Variovorax paradoxus EPS: one gene and its partner. The protein of the gene in region 1 interacts with the protein of each later gene in a pairwise test. Links are inferred from orthologs where the notes say so. Each region holds a gene or a part of one and is shown on either strand. Other genes may lie near its edges.

Evidence for each region.
Region 2: the proteins of lpdA (region 1) and VARPA_RS08415 interact in binary tests that used the Escherichia coli proteins (3 or more experiments, as listed by UniProt). The link is inferred for Variovorax paradoxus EPS from one-to-one orthologs.

Annotation. Positions count from the first base shown.
Region 1 is NC_014931.1:4,016,584-4,025,613, reverse strand. Bases 3,463-6,461 are described here. They hold lpdA (dihydrolipoyl dehydrogenase), read left to right. Parts: upstream 3,463-4,045; coding sequence 4,046-5,878; downstream 5,879-6,461. Other genes in these bases: VARPA_RS18595 (C40 family peptidase), read right to left, coding at 5,958-6,461; VARPA_RS18605 (MFS transporter), read left to right, coding at 3,463-4,049. In the rest of the region: aceE (pyruvate dehydrogenase (acetyl-transferring), homodimeric type), read left to right, coding at 1-1,730; aceF (dihydrolipoyllysine-residue acetyltransferase), read left to right, coding at 1,780-3,459; more of VARPA_RS18605, read left to right, coding at 3,456-3,462; more of VARPA_RS18595, read right to left, coding at 6,462-6,545; VARPA_RS18590 (PQQ-dependent sugar dehydrogenase), read left to right, coding at 6,787-7,917; VARPA_RS18585 (alpha/beta fold hydrolase), read right to left, coding at 7,927-8,700; VARPA_RS18580 (4-hydroxyphenylacetate 3-hydroxylase family protein), read right to left, coding at 8,711-9,030. UniProt on the Escherichia coli protein: Lipoamide dehydrogenase is a component of the glycine cleavage system as well as of the alpha-ketoacid dehydrogenase complexes.
Region 2 is NC_014931.1:1,854,674-1,863,817, reverse strand. The notes cover bases 6,032-9,144. They hold VARPA_RS08415 (UvrD-helicase domain-containing protein), read right to left. Parts: upstream 8,745-9,144; coding sequence 6,318-8,744; downstream 6,032-6,317. Other genes in these bases: VARPA_RS08410 (GMP reductase), read left to right, coding at 8,951-9,144; VARPA_RS08420 (DUF2339 domain-containing protein), read right to left, coding at 6,032-6,210. Outside these bases: VARPA_RS08435 (homoserine kinase), read left to right, coding at 1-2; VARPA_RS08430 (BPSS1780 family membrane protein), read left to right, coding at 13-855; VARPA_RS08425 (DUF3999 domain-containing protein), read right to left, coding at 866-2,362; more of VARPA_RS08420, read right to left, coding at 2,359-6,031. UniProt on the Escherichia coli protein: A helicase with DNA-dependent ATPase activity. Unwinds DNA duplexes with 3'-5' polarity. Translocates on single-stranded DNA with 3'-5' polarity. Initiates unwinding more efficiently from a nicked substrate than double-stranded DNA.

The DNA of each region.
Region 1 (9,030 bases):
AGTCGTTCAAGGCCAACGACGGTGCCTACGTACGCAAGCACTTCTTCGGCCGCGATCCGCGCACGCTGGAGATGGTCGCCAAGATGAGCGACGACGACATCTGGCAGCTGCGCCGCGGCGGCCACGACTCGCAGAAGGTCTACGCGGCCTTCGACGCGGCCGTCAAGCACAAGGGCCAGCCCACGGTGCTCCTGATCAAGACGGTCAAGGGCTTCGGGATGGGCAAGATCGGTGAGGGCAAGAACAACGTCCACCAGACCAAGAAGCTGAGCGACGAGGACATCATGGCCTTCCGCGACCGCTTCAACATCCCGATCCCGGACAGCCAGATCGCCGACCTGCCGTTCTACAAGCCGGCTGACGACACCCCGGAAATGAAGTACCTGCACGAGCGCCGCAAGGCCCTGGGCGGTTACCTGCCGCACCGCCGCACCAAGGCCGACGAGAGCTTCACGGTGCCCTCGCTCGAGACTTTCAAGTCGGTGATGGAACCCACGGCCGAAGGCCGTGAGATCTCGACGACGCAGGCCTACGTTCGCTTCCTCACGCAGCTCCTGCGCGACAAGGCGCTCGGTCCGCGCGTGGTGCCCATCCTGGTGGACGAAGCCCGCACCTTCGGCATGGAAGGGTTGTTCCGCCAGATCGGCATCTACAACCCCGCAGGCCAGCAGTACACCCCGGTCGATAAAGACCAGGTCATGTACTACAAGGAAGACAAGGCCGGCCAGATCCTGCAGGAAGGCATCAACGAGGCCGGCGGCATGTCCAGCTGGATCGCGGCGGCCACCTCGTACAGCACGAACAACCGCATCATGGTGCCGTTCTACGTGTACTACTCGATGTTCGGCTTCCAGCGCATCGGCGACCTGGCCTGGGCGGCCGGCGACATGCAGGCGCGCGGCTTCCTTCTGGGCGGCACCTCGGGGCGCACTACGCTCAACGGCGAAGGCCTGCAGCACGAAGACGGTCACAGCCACATCCTGGCCAACACCATCCCGAACTGCGTGAGCTACGACCCGACCTTCGCGCACGAAGTCGGCGTGATCCTGCACCATGGCTTGAAGCGCATGGTCGAGAAGCAGGACAACGTCTATTACTACCTGACGCTGCTGAACGAGAACTACGCGATGCCAGGCCTGCAGCCCGGCACCGAAGAGCAGATCATCAAGGGCATGTACCTGTCCAAGCAGGGGCCGGTGGTCAAGGCCGCCAAGGGCAGCAAGGAAGCGCCGACCGTGCAACTGCTCGGTAGCGGCACCATCCTGCGCGAGAGCTTCGCGGCGCAAGAGCTGCTCGAGAAGGACTGGGGCGTGTCGGCTTCCGTGTGGAGCTGCCCGAGCTTCAACGAGCTCACCCGCGACGGCCAGGACGCCGACCGCTGGAACCTGCTGCACCCCGACCAGACCCCGCGCGTGCCCTTCGTGGCCGAGCAACTCGCGCCCACGACCGGCCCGGTGGTCGCATCGACCGACTACATGAAGGCCTATGCGGAACAGATCCGCCCCTTCATTCCGAAGGGCCGCACCTACAAGGTGCTGGGCACCGACGGTTTCGGCCGCAGCGACTTCCGCAACAAGCTGCGCGAACACTTCGAGATCAATCGTCACTACATCGTGGTGGCCGCGCTCAAGGCGCTGAGCGAAGATGGCACCGTGCCGGTGGCCAAGGTGGTGGAAGCGATCAAGAAGTACGGCATCAATGTCGACAAGGTCAACCCGCTCTACGCTTGAACATCAACAACCAACGAACGAACGGCGCCTCGCGGCGGGAGACAACGATATGGCAGCAGTGGAAGTGAAGGTGCCGGACATCGGCGATTTCGATGAAGTCGCGGTGATCGAGGTGCTGGTGAAGGTGGGCGACACGGTCAAGGCCGAGCAGTCGCTCATCACGGTGGAATCGGACAAGGCGTCGATGGAGATTCCTTCTTCGACGGCCGGTGTGGTCAAGGAAATCAAGGTCGAGATCGGCGGCAAGGTGAAAGAGGGCTCGGTGGTGCTCGTGCTGGAGGCCGAAGGTGCCGCCGCCGCACCGGCCCCCGCGCCTGCAGCAGCTCCGGCTCCTGCGGCTGCCGCTCCGGCACCCGCAGCCACGGCGCCTGCACCGGCTGCCGCGCCCGCAGCAGCCTCCGGACCGGTCGAGATCAAGGTGCCGGACATCGGCGATTTCAAGGACGTCGCGGTCATCGAACTGCTGGTCAAGCCCGGCGACACGATCGCGGCCGACCAGTCGCTGATCACGGTGGAGTCGGACAAGGCCTCGATGGAGATTCCGTCGTCGGGTGCCGGCGTGCTGAAGGAGCTCAAGGTCAAGGTCGGCGACACGGTCAACATCGGTGACCTGATCGCGATCCTGGAAGGTTCGGCAGGTGCTGCCGCACCCGCGCCTGCGCAAGCTGCCGCAGCAGCCCCGGCCGCGGCAACCGCCAGCGCCCCCGCGCCGGCCGCTGCTTCGCCGGCGCCGGCCGCAAGCCCGGCAGCCGCCGCTGCACCGCACGATCCCACCACGGCGCCCAGCGCCAACCTGCCGCACGCTTCGCCGTCGGTACGCAAGTTCGCCCGCGAACTCGGCGTGCCGCTCGAAGAGGTCAAGGGCTCCGGTCCCAAGGGCCGCATCACGCAGGAAGACGTCCAGGGCTTCACCAAGGCCGTGATGAGCGGCCAGGCCAGCACCAAGGCCTCGGCGGCCAAGGCGCCGGCCGGTGGTGGCAGCGCGGATGGCGCGGCGCTGGGCCTCATTCCGTGGCCCAAGGTCGACTTCGCCAAGTTCGGCGCGGTCGAGCGCAAGGACCTATCGCGCATCAAGAAGCTCAGCGGCGCGAACCTGCACCGCAACTGGGTGATGATTCCGCACGTCACCAACAACGACGAAGCCGACATCACCGAGCTCGAGGCCTTCCGCGTCTCCACCAACAAGGAGAACGAAAAGTCGGGCGTGAAGGTCACGATGCTGGCCTTCGTGATCAAGGCGGTGGTCGCGGCGCTGAAGAAATTCCCCGACTTCAACGCCAGCCTGGATGGCGACCAGCTCGTCTACAAGCAGTACTTCAACATCGGCTTCGCGGCGGACACGCCCAACGGGCTCGTGGTGCCGGTGCTGAAAGATGCCGACAAGAAGGGCATTCTGCAGATCAGCGCCGAGATGGGCGAGCTCGCCAAGAAGGCGCGCGACGGCAAGCTCGGCTCGGCCGACATGCAGGGCGGCTGCATGTCGATCAGCTCGCTCGGCGGCATCGGCGGCACGCACTTCACGCCCATCATCAACGCCCCCGAAGTGGCCATCCTCGGCCTCTCCAAGGGCCAGATGAAACCGGTGTGGGACGGCAAACAGTTCGTGCCGCGCCTGACGCTGCCGCTGTCGCTGTCTTACGACCACCGCGTGATCGACGGGGCTCTGGCTGCGCGCTTCAACGCCTACCTTGGGCAAGTGCTCGCGGACTACCGTCGAATCCTGCTATGACCACCGTAGTGGCCGTCCGCAAAGGCGGCCAGGTCACGATGGCAGCCGATTCACTGGTGACCTTCGGCGACACGCGGCTCTCGCACCGCGCCGAGAAGAACCAGAAGATCTTCACCGTCGAGGACGCGGCGGGCACCAGCCTGTTCGCCATGGCCGGCGCCGCGGCCCATTTTTTGGTGCTGCAGCACGCGCTGGCCGCGCAGGAGCGCGAGAAGCTCCTGTTCGGCAGCAAGCACGAAATCTTCCGCACCTTCACGATGCTGCATCCGGTGCTCAAGGACTCGTTCTTCATGCAGACCAAGGAAGACGACCACGAGCCCTACGAGTCGAGCCAGTTCACGATGCTGATGGCCAACCAGAGCGGCATCTACGGCATCTACAGCTACCGCGAGGTGTTCGAGTTCAAGGAGTTCTGGGCCATCGGTTCGGGACGCAGCTTTGCGCTCGGCGCCATGCACGCGGCCTATGACATCAAGTCGCGCAGCGCGCGCGACGTGGCGGAGGCGGGGATCGCCGCCGCCTGCGAATTCGATCGCAATTCGGCCCCACCGGTCGACGTTCTCACACTCAAACTGAAAGTGTCCAAATGAGCGAACAACAAATCAAGGTGCCCGACATCGGCGACTTCGACGAAGTCGCGGTGATCGAGGTGCTGGTCAATGTCGGAGACACGGTCAAGGCCGAGCAGTCGCTGATCACGGTCGAATCGGACAAGGCCTCGATGGAGATTCCGTCGTCTGCGGCCGGCGTGGTGAAAGCCATTGCCGTGAAGGTGGGTGACAAGGTCAAGGAAGGCTCGGTCGTGCTGACGCTGGAGGTGGAGGGGGCTGCCGCGGCTGCTGCTCCGGCCGCCGCTGCGCCGGCGCCTGCCGCAGCGCCTCCTGCGCCCAAGGCCGCGGCACCTGCGCCAGCTCCGGCCGCAGCGCCTGTCGCATCCACCTATGGCGGCAAGGTCGATGTCGAGTGCGACGTGATCGTGCTCGGCGCCGGCCCCGGCGGCTATTCGGCAGCTTTCCGCGCGGCCGACCTGGGCCTGAAGGTCGTGCTGATCGAGCGCTACGCCACCCTCGGCGGTGTGTGCCTGAACGTCGGCTGCATCCCCTCGAAGGCGCTGCTGCACGTGGCTTCGGTCATGGACGAGGTCAAGCACTTCGCCGACCTGGGAGTGAGCTTCGCCGCGCCCACGGTCGACCGCGCCAAGCTGCTCGGCCACAAGAACAAAGTGGTGGGCAAGCTCACCGGCGGCCTCACGGCCATGGCCAAGATGCGCAAGGTGACGGTGCTGCGCGGCGTGGGCAACTTCATCGATCCGTACCACCTGGAAGTCGAAGAAACCTCCGGCACCAGCTGGGACACCACCGGCAAGAAGCAGACCGTCAAATTCCGCAACGCGATCATCGCGGCCGGCTCGCAGTCGGTCAGCCTGCCGTTCATGCCCAAGGGCGATCCGCGGATCGTGGATTCCACCGGTGCGCTCGAAATGGGCACCGACCCCAAGCGCATGCTCGTGCTGGGCGGCGGCATCATCGGCCTCGAAATGGGCACGGTGTATTCGACGCTGGGCGCGCGCCTCGATGTGGTCGAAATGCTCGACGGTCTCATGCAGGGCGCCGACCGCGACCTGGTGAAGGTCTGGCAGAAGATGAACGCACCGCGCTTCGACAACATCATGTTGAAGACCAAGACGGTCGGCGCCGAAGCCACGAAGGAAGGCATCAAGGTCACCTTCGAGGGCGAGAACGCGCCCAAGGAGCCGCAGGTGTACGACCTGGTGCTGCAGGCCGTGGGCCGCAGCCCCAACGGCAAGAAGATCGGCGCCGAGAAGGCCGGCGTCACGGTGAGCGATCGTGGGTTCATTCCGGTCGACATCCAGATGCGCACCAACGTGCCGCACATCTTCGCCATCGGCGACATCGTGGGCCAGCCCATGCTGGCGCACAAGGCGGTGCACGAGGCCCATGTGGCGGCCGAGGTGATCGCCGGCGAGCAGAAGGGCGACAAGGAGCTCTCCAGCGCCGCCTTCAACGCCCGTGTGATCCCGAGCGTCGCCTACACCGACCCCGAGGTGGCGTGGGTCGGCCTCACGGAAGACCAGGCCAAGGCCGAAGGCATCAAGGTCAAGAAGGGCCACTTCCCGTGGACCGCTTCGGGCCGCGCCATCGCCAACGGTCGCGACGAGGGCTTCACCAAGCTGCTGTTCGACGCCGAGACGCATCGCATCCTGGGCGGCGGCATCGTCGGCACGCATGCGGGCGACATGATCGGCGAGATCGCGCTGGCCATCGAGATGGGTGCGGACGAGATCGACATCGGCAAGACCATCCATCCGCATCCGACGCTGGGCGAAAGCATCGGCATGGCGGCGGAAGTGGCGCACGGCACTTGCACCGACCTGCCGCCAGCAAAGAAGGCGGCCTGATCGGCCAGGGGCGCCATCGAGCGCCCACAAAAAATCCCGCCGCGGCGGGATTTTTTCGTCTTGGATGCGGGGAGGGCGATCAGTCGTCGCCGGTGCGGGCGTTGGCCGCTGCGGCCTTGATCTCTTCGGTCGGTACTGCGCCGCCGAGCACGCGGCGGGCGCCGTCGAAGCGGCGCTGCCAGTAGCTACCGTTCATGTCTTCGACACGAACCTGCGCGCCGGAGCGGGGGGAATGAATGAACTTGCCTTCGCCGACGTAGATGCCGACATGGCTGAAGGCGCGGCGCATGGTGTTGAAGAACACGAGGTCGCCGGGCTTGAGCTGGCTGCGATCGATTTTTTCGGTGGCGGCGGCTTGCTCTTCGGCGCGGCGGGGGAGCATGTGGCCGACGGTCTGGTTGTACATCGCGCGGACGAAGCCGCTGCAATCGAAACCGGATTCCGCCGTGTTACCGCCGCGGCGGTAAGGAACTCCGAGGAAACCGATGGCAGTCACCACCAGGTCGGAAGTTCGTTCGGTGACTGTTTGACGGACCTGCTTGAGCTGGCTGATCAGGCCCTTGTCTGCGAGCAAGCCGGCCAATTCGTCATCGGGTCGGTCCTGTTGAGGGGCTGCATGAACAGCGACGGCAAAGAGGAGGGACGCGGGTAGGACGAAAAAACGCATGGCGCGTAGGATATTGATGACGCGCGGTTATGTCAATTTAATCCGGATTAGCGAATATGGCTGCAAATCGTTGATTTGCTTGAAGTTTTTCGATCTCGCCTAAGAAAAAATGTAACGGTCGATCTTTATGCGCCATAAGCGGTTCGTTTCGAATGGGCCCTCGTGACCAAGGTGAAATGGCCAACAGTCTGGATTCGGGCGCTATTTATCGTCAAGATCGTGCCAACTCTTCGGAAAAGACATGAACTTGCAAATTCAGGCGGCCTTTCGCCTTGCGCGCCGTGCCACGGTCATTGCCGGATTCGGATTTTGCGGCCTCGCTCTGGCGCAAGCACGGTCCGAAATCCTGGCGTCGGGCCTGGAGAACCCATGGGGCCTCGCCTTCCTGCCGGGCGGCCGCTACGTGGTCACGGAACGTCCGGGACGCCTGCGGTTGATTGATGCGGACGGCAAGGTGAACGCGCCCATTGCTGGTTTACCCGCCATCGCGGCCGGCGGCCAGGGTGGATTGCTCGATGTGCTGGCCGACTCCGGCTTCGACAAGAATCGCACGCTGTACTTCTGCTTCTCCGAACCCGAAGCCGGCGGTTCCGGCAACAGCACCGCGCTGGCGAGCACGCAGCTGTCGACCGACGGCGCCCGGCTCGAAAACCTGAAGATCATCTTCAGCCAAAAACCCAAGGTGGCGAGCCGCGCGCATTTCGGTTGCCGCATCGTCGAAGCGCGCGACAGCACGCTGTTCCTCACACTGGGCGATCGCTTCAGCCGCAAGGAAGATGCACAGAAGCTAGACAACCACCTGGGCAAGGTGGTGCGCGTCAACAAGGATGGCTCGGTGCCGAAGGACAACCCCTTCGTCGGCAAGGCAGGCGCGCTGCCCGAGATCTGGAGCTATGGCCACCGCAACGGGCAGGGCGCTACGCTCGCGCCCGACGGCCGCTTCTGGATGACCGAGCACGGCCCGCAGGGCGGCGACGAAATCAACGTCCCGCAGGCTGGCCGCAACTATGGCTGGCCGGTGATCACCTATGGCGAGAACTATGGGGGCGGGAAGATTGGCGACGGCATCACGGCCAAGGACGGCCTGGAGCAGCCGCTGCACTACTGGGTGCCATCGATCGCGACATCGGGCATGGCGTTCCTGACGAGCGATCGCTACGGCGCCGGCTGGAAGGGCAACCTCTTCGTGGGCTCGCTGAAGTTCGGCTACCTCGACCGCATCGAACTCAAGGACGGCAAGGTGGTCGCCGAGCACAAGCTGCTGGCACATGGGAAAGCCCGCATCCGCGACGTGAAGCAGGGGCCCGATGGCCTGCTCTACGTGCTGACGGACGAGGCCGACGGCAAGCTGCTGCGCCTGCGTCCGAATTGAGGCTGTGCTTCAGCCGGGGCAGCCCGGCAGCGGCAGGGTCGGCAGCATGCGGCGCCAGAGCCGCGTCCACTCGGGCCAGTCGTGGCCGCCTTCCGTCGTGAAGACGCGATCCGAAGGCAGCGCGGCCCCCAGCAGCCGGTGGCTGAAGGCGAAGCGGTCGTCGAGCGCGTACCCAAGATAGAGCGGCGGCCGCGCGCCGAAGGTGGCGGTGGTGCCGACGTAGCCGCGCAGCCATTGCCAGAGCTGTGTTTCGTTCGGGGTGCGCGGGTCACTGCCGGGTGGGGCGCCCAGCGGTCCGGTCCAGCGTGCGATGCCGCCGGCATTCGCGATGTCGGTGCTGAGGCCGCGTTCTCCGAGGTAGGGCGCAAGGGTGACGAGGCCCGCGAGCTCGCCGGGGTGCGTCTGCGCATAGAGCAATCCGCCGAAGCCGCCGACCGAGATGCCGACGATCCAGATCGACTTGTAGCCCTGGCTGCGCGCCGGCGCCATCACGTCCTGGCTCAGGCGCTCGAGGATGGTCTTGCTGTTGTAGTAGCCGAGGTGGGCGTCGACCCGCATCACATCCACCGCGAGCCGGTTGTCGTTCAGGGCGCTGACGAAGCCTTCGCGCACGAACTCGTCGGGGTGCGAGTACGCGCCGGGCAGCATCACAACGAGCGTGTCGGCGTTCGGTGTGCAGGTGCTTTTTTCGAGCTTGGTATCCAGAGGAACCTTGGCCGTGCGCAGGCCGCCGCAGCCGGTGGCCAGAACAGTCGCGAAAAGAGCAGCCAGAAGAATTCGCATTCGCCGGAGTCTAGATGCGCAGCGACACCGGCAGTTCGACCATCACCGGCTGGCCGGGCGTGGTGCAGCCGGTGTCGCAGCATTTGCCGGGCTGGCGGTTCCTGGTGATGGCGCGTGCCGGATCGTGCGGCGCTGCTGCCGGCGAGCCATCTGCCGCGATGCCGCGTTCCAGGATGCGCTCGACCAGCTCGACCTTCGAGCCGACCGGGTAGTTGCGCCAGATCTCCTGCTTCATCGCCGCCGGCGAGCCGCCGCCATGCAGACTGATCACGCTGTACCAGCCGCCCTGGTAGCCGGCGGTGAGGTCTTCGATGAAGCGGGCCGTTTCGA
Region 2 (9,144 bases), 2.2 Mb from region 1 along the record:
GATCCGGACCCCATGAAACTCAACCTCGTGCCGGCGCGAACCGGCGCCGCCTGGGTCCGCTCCGGACTCAAGACCTTCTGGCAGCAGCCGCTCGCCTTCATCTCGCTGTTCTTCCTGTTCATGGCGGCGATCTCGATGGTGTCGGTGCTGCCCATCATCGGCAGCGTGATCGCGCCGGTACTGTTGCCCTTCATGACGCTGGGCCTGATGGTGGCGACCTCGGTGGCGCACGAGAACAGCAACCCCGACGCACTCATCCGTGCGACCCGCCCCGGCGATCTGCAGCGCCCCACGGGCTCCGCGATGTTCGTCGAGGTGTTCGGCGCCATGCGCGCCGAATGGCGCTCGCTGGTGGTGCTGGGCGTGATCTCGGCGGTGTACTTCGTGTTCGCGGTGATGGTCACCGCGCTGGTCGACGGCGGACAGCTCATGCGCGCCTACCTGCTGGACGACGCGATCTCGACCGAGGTGATGGCCAGCAGCGATTTCCAGCTGGCCCGCGTGCTCCTGATGTGCCTGAACCTGCCGCTGTCGCTGGCCATGTGGCACGCGCCGGCGCTGGTGCACTGGCACCGCGTGGAGCCGGTCAAGAGCATCTTCTTCAGCATCGTTGCGCTGTTCCGCAACTTCGGCGCCTATGCGCTCTTCGTGCTCTCATGGTTCGGCGTGTTCCTCCTGGCCGGCATCGCGATGGGCTTGGTGGCCACCGTGCTGGTGGGCGTCGGCGCACTGGGCGCGGGCGGCGCGGCCGTGGCGGTCGGCAACATCCTGATGATCGGCACGGCGCTGGTGCTGGCGGCCATGTCGCTGAGCTCGACCTGGTTCACCTTCCGCGACAGCTTCGATCCGAACTGACCGTCACCGGTCAGTCGTTCGCAGCCCTGTCCTTGCGCAGGCTCGCGAACAGCGACCACGCCATGCCTGCGAGCAAAAGCAGGCCGACACCCAGGGCACCCCATAGCCACCACTTGCGCGACGGATCGTTCGGCGCCGTCTCGGGAACGGGCGCGAGCGCTGCAGCGGCGACTGCCGCTTCCACCGCCGCCACGGGCAACGTGACGGACGCATCGTCCGCCACAACCGGTTTGTCCGCGGCGTAACCAGGGATCAGCGTCGACAACGCGAGTGGCGCCCCCGGCAACGCACCTTGAACCGCGCCCTTGTCGGGCGCCGCGCTCCAGGCCAGCGAGAACGGCGCGCCGCCCTGTGCAAGAAACACCAGCGTGCGCGGCGTGGCACCCACCGCAATCGTCGGCGGCGTCGCACCGAGCACGCTCACCGGACCTGAAGTGCGCAACCTGAGGCGCGAATACACCGCGCCGTCGAGCGCCAGCACCGGCGACCGCGCTTCACCGCCGGCCTGCGCGAGCCGGTACACGACCGTATCGAGCAGCGGTGCCTCGCCCGGGCCGGTGGGCAACGGGGTCGTTCGACGCTGCTGGTGCCGCAATGCGTAGAGCGGGTTGCGCGGCACGAACTGCGGCTGTGGCATCGCCGAAGCCGGTGCGGCATCGACCAGGCCCGACACGCCGACCTGCGCCAGCGTGTTGATGTCGGCCAGGTCGATGCGCAGGCTCTGCACCGGCAGGCCGCGCGGCAGCAGGTAGTCGCAGTAGTCCTCGGCGCAGCGCTCGGGTTTCAGCGGGCCGGACCATTCGATCGGCGCCGCCGGCTCGACCTCTTGCACGCTGTCGATCTCCACCTTGGCGAGTGGTGCGCCTTGTTGCGGATCGCTCCAGCGCAGGCGCAGGAAGCGCGTGCGCAGGTTGCCCAGCTCGACCGCCATCCGCTCGATGGTCTGGCCGCCGTGAGCCAAGCGCACCAGTTGCTCCTCGCCGCCCACCGGACGCCATTGCCGCAGGTCGTCGCTGGCCTCCAGCCGGAAGGCGAATAGGCCACGCGCATCGGGCGCGACTTCGAAGCGCGCCTGCAACAGACTGCCCTTGACCTGACTCACGTCGATGAGCCACTGCGTCGCGTCGTTCGGCTTGGGGGTGGCTTTGTTGTCCAGCGCCAGCGAGCCGTCGGGTCGCACGGTGAACGCAAGTGCGGTGTCGCCCGGTGCGGCATTGCCGGGCAACGCGAAGATCGGCACCGCCTGCGAGGCCGTTCGCGGCGCTGACGCTTCATTGCGCAACCAGGCATAGGGCACCGCGTGCCCGGCGGCGTTGTGGACCCGCAGGTCGCCGAGGTCGCCATAGGCGGCACGGCCGTAGATGGCGAGCGGCAGCGTGAGCCGGTGGTACGGCCCGGTGCCGTGCAACGCGATGGGGGCGGAAGTGACCGGCTGCGCCTGTGCAGCGCCTGCCGCGGCCGCGGCCATCAGCGCGACGAAGACGAGACGAATCGAACGATCGCTCATACAGCACCTCCTTCGGCCGGTGCCGTTTTCGGCTCTGGCTCTTCCTTCTTCGGCGGCACCGGCGCGAAGTACCCCACCAGCAACAGCAAGGCCCCGACGGCGATGAACGACACGATGCGGAACAGCCCGCCGCGGTCCGCCAGTTCGACGAAGAAGAGCTTGAGCACCACCACGCCGAGCAGCACGGCACCCGCGATCCACAGCGTGCGCACCCGGCGCCCGTGGCCGAGCACCATCGCGACCACGCCGCAGATCGCCCAGGTGATCGACAGCGCCGCCTGCGTGAGCCACGAGGCGTAGAGCGCGTCGAAGCGCCATTCGACGCCCGCGTAGTGATGGCAGGTGCGCAGCACCATGCCGGTCAGCAGCGCGAGGCCGGTGAAGCCGACCGCGCCCTTGGCGACCATCGGCTGCACGCGCGCGAACGAGCCGGGCGGCAGCGCGCGCCACCAGAGCACCATCGCGAACAGCACGAGCCATTGCGCGAGTTCGAGCGGGTTGAGTAACGGCACATACGGCAGCGGCACTGCATCGCCGGGGCTCACCGCGTTGGTGACCCAGACCCATGCGAAAAGGTACACCGCCACCGGCGTTGCGGCGAGTTCCAGGTACGCGCTGCGGTATTCGCTGAGCGGCCAGCGCTGCAGCAACACGCGCGAGCGCAGCGCCCACAGCATCAGCGCAGGCACGAGGGCCCAGCCCAGCAGTTGCCAGCTCGACCACTCGGCACCGACGCGGCCGAGCTGCCATTGGCATTCGCGCGCCGCGAGCAGCAGGAAGAGCCAGAAGCCCGCGACGTGGAACGGCGTCAGCGCTGCGGCATCGAGCCAGCGCTTCTGCGCGCGCAGCAAGCGCAGGTGCCACGCGAGCGCCAGCGGCCAGGCGATCCAGCCGAGCGCGCTCGACGGCACGTAGAACAGCGTCAGCCCACCCGCGATGCCGTAGGCGGCGATCAGGCCGAAGCCGGGCAGCGTGGCGAGCGTCGCCCGGCCGAGTTGCGACCAGTCGCGCCGGTGTGCCACGAGCGCCGACAGCACGGAAGTCACGAGCACCACCGCCATCGCGACCGCGGGCACGCGGCTCGCCAGCGCGTGGAGGTTCAGCACCCGGACGCTTTCGTCCAGCGCGCCGAAGAGCCACCAGAACAGGCCCCAGACCACCGGCGTCCACAGCACCGCGGGAAGGGCACACCATGCGTTGACCCAGCGCTTGCGCGCCACACCGCCAGGCTCGCCCGCGCGTGGCCGCGCTTCGTCGCGCAGCCAGTCGCCGGCCAGCAGTGCCGTGAGACCCATCACCAGCGGCGTCCAGAAGCCAAGATGCCCGAAGGCGGGACGCAGCATGCGCATGTCGCCGCCCATCTCCGCCAGCATGACGAAGAGAATCGCCGAGACCGCATGCAGCACGCCCGCGAACGCCGCGAGCGGCAGGTGCGCCATGCGCAGCGCCACCCACAGCACGACAGTGGCAGTCAGCGGCCACAGCAGCGCGGCTTGGGCGAGGCTGATCTGGAACAGCATCGCCAAGTGCAGCAGGCCCACGCCCGCGATCACGCCCACCACATTGCCGACAGACCACACCGGCTGCACGCCGCGCGCGAGTGCCGCGCGGTGCGCCTGCAGCATCGACCAGGCCGCGCTGCCGAGCACGCTGAGCGCGATGAGGCAGGCGGCCGCGGCGCCCTGCCAGCCGCTTTGGAGCGCCTGCCCGGCGTCGAGTCCATCGCCCGTGCGGTGCAGCGTGGCGACGAAGCCCGCCACCGCCAGCGCCTGCATGCCGAAGCTCACGTAGGTGAGCGGCAGCAGCGCGAAACGCACGGCAACCGCGAAGGTGACCGATGCGAGCACGGCCGTCGCCGCCGCAGCCCACGCCGGTGTGAACCACTGCCACAAGAGCAGCGTGAGCGCGGCCATGCCGAGCCACGGCAAGGCGCTGCCGACGATGGCTTCGAGGCTGTCGCCTTCATCGAGCTTGGCGCGGCGGTGCATGGCCCACATCGCGAAGGCACTCGCCGCCACCAGCAGCGGGCCGATCACCGAGCCCTGCAGCAGCGGATGCCCGGCGGCCCCATCGACCTGCGTGGCTTCGAGCAGCTTCCACACGGCGCCGGCGAACACCAGGAACGAGAAGGCCCGCGCATAGACACGCCCCTGCCGCGCACCCAGCCAGTACATGCCGGCCGCCTCGACCGCCCACGCCGCGCCGGTCCACTGCCCTTCGAGGCCGAGCGGAATCGCGAGCGTGCCGAAGATCACGCCGGCGATGGCGTAGGCCTCCGCCAGCAGCGCCAGTCCCTTGGGCTGCGTGGCGAACACCAGCCGGCCCATCACGAGGTAGAAGGCCGAGAGCGCCATCGCCGAGAAGGCGGCGCCGTATGTCCACGGATGCATCAACAGGTACTGCATGCCGAAGGCGACCATCGGCGTGCCGAACACCAGAGAGCTGTCGACACGGCCTGCGCGGCGCAGCGTGTCGAGTGCGCGCGTGGCCAGCGGCTGCGCAGGCTGCACTGGCGCATCGAACAGCGTGCGGCGCGCGAAGAACAAGCCGATGGCGGTGAACAGCAGGAAGAACACGATGAGGAACGGCTGCACGATGCCGTACTGGTCGTCGGTGTAGTACTTGTGCGCCCAGCCGGCCGCCAGCGTGAAGGTGCCCACGAAGCCGATCAGGTTGAGTACGCGCCAGGCCTTGAACCACGCGATCAGCACGATGCCCACGTCGAGCACCAGCAGGTAGGTGAAGAGGCCGACCGGCTGATTGGAGCCGGTCGATGCCAGCACCGGCGCCGCGAAGCCTTCGAGCGCGGCGACGATGGCGAGCAAGGGCGCGTTCTGCAGCACCGCGAGCGCAGCGCTGAGCACCGCCACGCCGAACAAAAACGCGAAGCCCACGCTGGCCGGCAGCAGGCCGCTGAGCTTCATCGCCGCGAGCGTCGTGAGATAGAAGACGCCGATGCCGGCGCCCTGCAATATCAGCGCATAGCCCGCGCGCTTGTGGCGCAGCAGCCAGCCCAGCACCAGCAGGCCCGCACCCACCAGGGCGACTGCGGCGTAGCGCAGCTCGATCGGCACGGTGACGCGTTCAGCCGTGTAGCGCAGCAGGAAGGCGAGGCCGAGAAACAGGATCAGCACGCCGAGCTTCACCAGCATGTTGCCGCCGAAGATCAGGTTGGCGATCGGTGCGGGCAGGCGGTCGCGCAGCGGGACCGGTGGTGGCGGAGGCGGCGGGGGTGGACGGCGAACCAGCGGCGGCACCGCGACCTGCGGCGTGGGTGTGACAACGGGCTCAGGTGCGCGTGGCGCGACGGGTTTTTCTGCGGCGGGAGCGACGGTTGCTGCGGGCGGGACCGGCGCTTCTGCAACCGGCTTCTCGGCAACGACGACGGGGCGCGGGACCTGCATGGTGGCGATGCGGGGCCGCGTCATCTCGGCAGCTTGTGCCGCCGCAGGTTGAGCCAGCGGCAGCGAAGGCGACTCCGCAACCGGCGTGCTGGCCATGGAGGTGGCGAGGTCGCCGATTGGCGCGGCTGCCGTCGGGACGACGGCTACATCGCTAGCGCCCTGCGCGAGCCGGCGTTCGAGTTGGCTGACGCGCTCCTCGAGTTCTGTCACTCGCTGCTGCAGCTTCAGCACGCCGCCTGCGGGTGCTGTCGCGGCCGGCGTAACGGCGACGCGGCCATTCGGCAAGCCGCCCTCAGCTTCGGTGCGCTGCGGTTCGCCCTTTTTCTTCTTGCCGAACAGCTTGGCGAACGCAAACGCGCCAACGAGCGCGAGAACCAGCGCCACAGGCACCGATTCGAACAGCGCCCCAATGAACAGGCCGGCCATCATGCCTATGAACCACATCCCCGACTCCCCTTGTTTTGGCGAGTCCGGAGTGTACGGCTGATCCCGGAAAAACCGGGCTGACGCCCGCCCGGCCTATGCTGTCAGCTATAGGTTTAGTAGCAGCCTCAGACTGGCGTGAGCTTGGCCACCGACAGCGCCAGCCACTTCACGCCGTGCCGCGTGAACTTGACCTGCGCGCGCGCGTCGTCGCCCGTGCCTTCGAGGGCCAGCACCGTGCCCTCGCCGAACTTGTTGTGGAACACCTGCATGCCCGAGCGCAGGCCATGCGACGGTGCAGTCTTCTGCGGTGGCACCGGCGGGCTGGCGAAGGTGTCCTTGCTGCCGCCATAGCCACCGCCTCCATATCCGCTGCTTCCACCGCTGTAGCCGCCGCTGCCGCCGCGCGTGCTCCCGTAGCCGCCGCCGTAGCCGAAGGCCGATGGCGTGAAGCCCTGGTTCTTGGGCGTGAGCCACTTGAGCGCCCCTTCGGGCAGCTCATCGAAGAAGCGGCTCTTGACGTTGTAGCGGGTCTGCCCGTGCAGCATGCGCGTCTGCGAATGGCTCAGGTAGAGACGCTTGCGGGCGCGCGTGATCGCCACGTACATCAGGCGGCGCTCTTCCTCGAGGCTCTCGAAGTCGCTCATCGAGTTCTCGTGCGGGAACAGGCCCTCTTCCATGCCGGTGATGAATACGCAGTCGAACTCCAGGCCCTTGGCGGCGTGCACCGTCATGAGCTGCACCGCGTCCTGGCCGGCCTGCGCCTGGTTGTCGCCCGATTCGAGCGCGGCGTGCGTGAGGAACGCGGCCAGCGGGCTCAGCGTTTCACCGGTCTCGGCGTCGGGTGCGAGCGGCTCGTCGAGCACCGGGCGGGTCGGATCGATGCCCTGGCTCGCGGGCGACTGGCGCAATTCGTCGACCGGCAGCGCCACCGCATCGCGGCCGAAGCCTTCCTGCGTGACGAAGCTCTCGGCCGCGTTCACCAGTTCGTCCAAGTTCTCGAGGCGGTCGGCGCCTTCGCGATCGGCCTTGTAGTGCTCGACGAGGCCGCTGTGGTCGAGCACCAACTCGATGATCTCGCGCAGGCTCACGCCCTGGGTCTGCTCCCGCAGCACGTCGATCTTGGCGACGAAGCCGGTGAGGTTCGCGCCCGCCTTGCCGCCGACGACGCTGACCGCATCGTGCAGCGAACGCCCCGCCGCGCGCGCCGCGTCCTGCAGGGTTTCGAGCGTGCGCGCGCCGATGCCTCGGGGCGGGAAGTTGACGACGCGCAGGAAACTGGTGTCGTCGTCCTTGTTCTCCAGGAGGCGCAGGTAGGCCAGCGCGTGCTTGATTTCGGCGCGCTCGAAGAAGCGCAGGCCGCCATACACGCGGTACGGCACCGAGGCATTGAAGAGCGCGGTTTCGATCACCCGGCTCTGCGCGTTGCTGCGGTAGAGCACCGCAATCTCTTTCCTGTCGAAGCCGTCGCGCACGAGCTGGCGCATTTCCTCGACCATCCACTGCGCCTCGGCGAGGTCGGTGGGCGACTCGTACACGCGCACCGGCTCGCCCGGGCCCTGGTCGGTGCGCAGGTTCTTGCCCAGGCGCTTCTTGTTGTGGCTGATGAGCTCGTTGGCCGAGTCGAGGATGTTGCTGTAGCTGCGGTAGTTCTGCTCCAGCTTGATCTGGTGCTGCACGTCGAACTCGCGCACGAAGTCGGCCATGTTGCCCACGCGCGCGCCGCGAAAGGCGTAGATGCTCTGGTCGTCGTCGCCCACCGCGATCACGCTGTTGTTCGGGTTCGGGGTGAACTGCCCGCCGACCGTGTTGCCCGAGAGCATCTTGATCCACGCGTACTGCAGGCGGTTGGTGTCCTGGAACTCGTCGATCAGGATGTGGCGAAAGCGCCGCTGGTAGTGCTCGCGCACCGGGTCGTTGTCGCGCAGCAGTTCGTAGCTGCGCAGCATGAGCTCGCCGAAATCGACCACGCCTTCGCGCTGGCACTGCTCTTCGTAGAGCTGGTAGAGCTCGACCTTCTTGCGGTCGTCGTCGCTGCGGATCTCCACGTCCTTCGGACGCAGGCCGTCTTCCTTGGCGCCGGCGATGAACCACTGGGTCTGCTTGGCGGGAAAGCGCTCGTCGTCGACGTTGAACTGCTTCATCAGTCGCTTGATGGCCGAGAGCTGGTCTTGCGTGTCGAGGATCTGGAAGGTCGAAGGCAGGTTGGCGAGCTTCCAGTGCGCGCGCAGGAGGCGGTTGCACAGGCCGTGGAAGGTGCCGATCCACATGCCGCGCACGTTAACCGGCAGGATCGCCGTCAGCCGCGTCATCATTTCCTTGGCGGCCTTGTTGGTGAAAGTCACGGCGAGGATGCCGCCGGCGGAGACCTGGCCGGTCTGGAGCAGCCAGGCGATGCGGGTGGTGAGCACTCGTGTCTTGCCGGAACCGGCGCCCGCGAGGATGAGCGCATTGCCCTGGGGCAGGGTGACCGCAGCGCGCTGCTCCGGGTTCAGGTTCTGCAGCAGTGGCAGTTCCGAGGGGTTGGCATCAGCCGCAGGATCGTTAAACAACATCCTCCGATTGTAGAAACCACCGCGTATGCGGGTTATACGAAGAACTGGAAGACCTGCCTTCGGGACCCCGCGTAAAATCAATCACCGGGCCCAAGATTCTTGCGCCCGGTTTTTTGTGGGCGTTTTCTTTTCGAGACGCACCGCGAAGACCGGCCGGACCAAGCGCTCATTCGTTTCTTTCAACGATTCCTTTCAGGAGCCTGGTCATGCAGATTTTCGATTACGACAACATCCTTTTGCTCCCCCGCAAGTGCCGCGTGGAGAGCCGCTCGGAATGCGACGCCAGCGTCACGCTGGGCGAACGCACGTTCCGCCTGCCGGTGGTGCCGGCCAACATGAAGACGGTGGTCGACGAGTCGATCTGCCTGTGGCTCGCGCAGAACGGCTACTTCTACGTGAT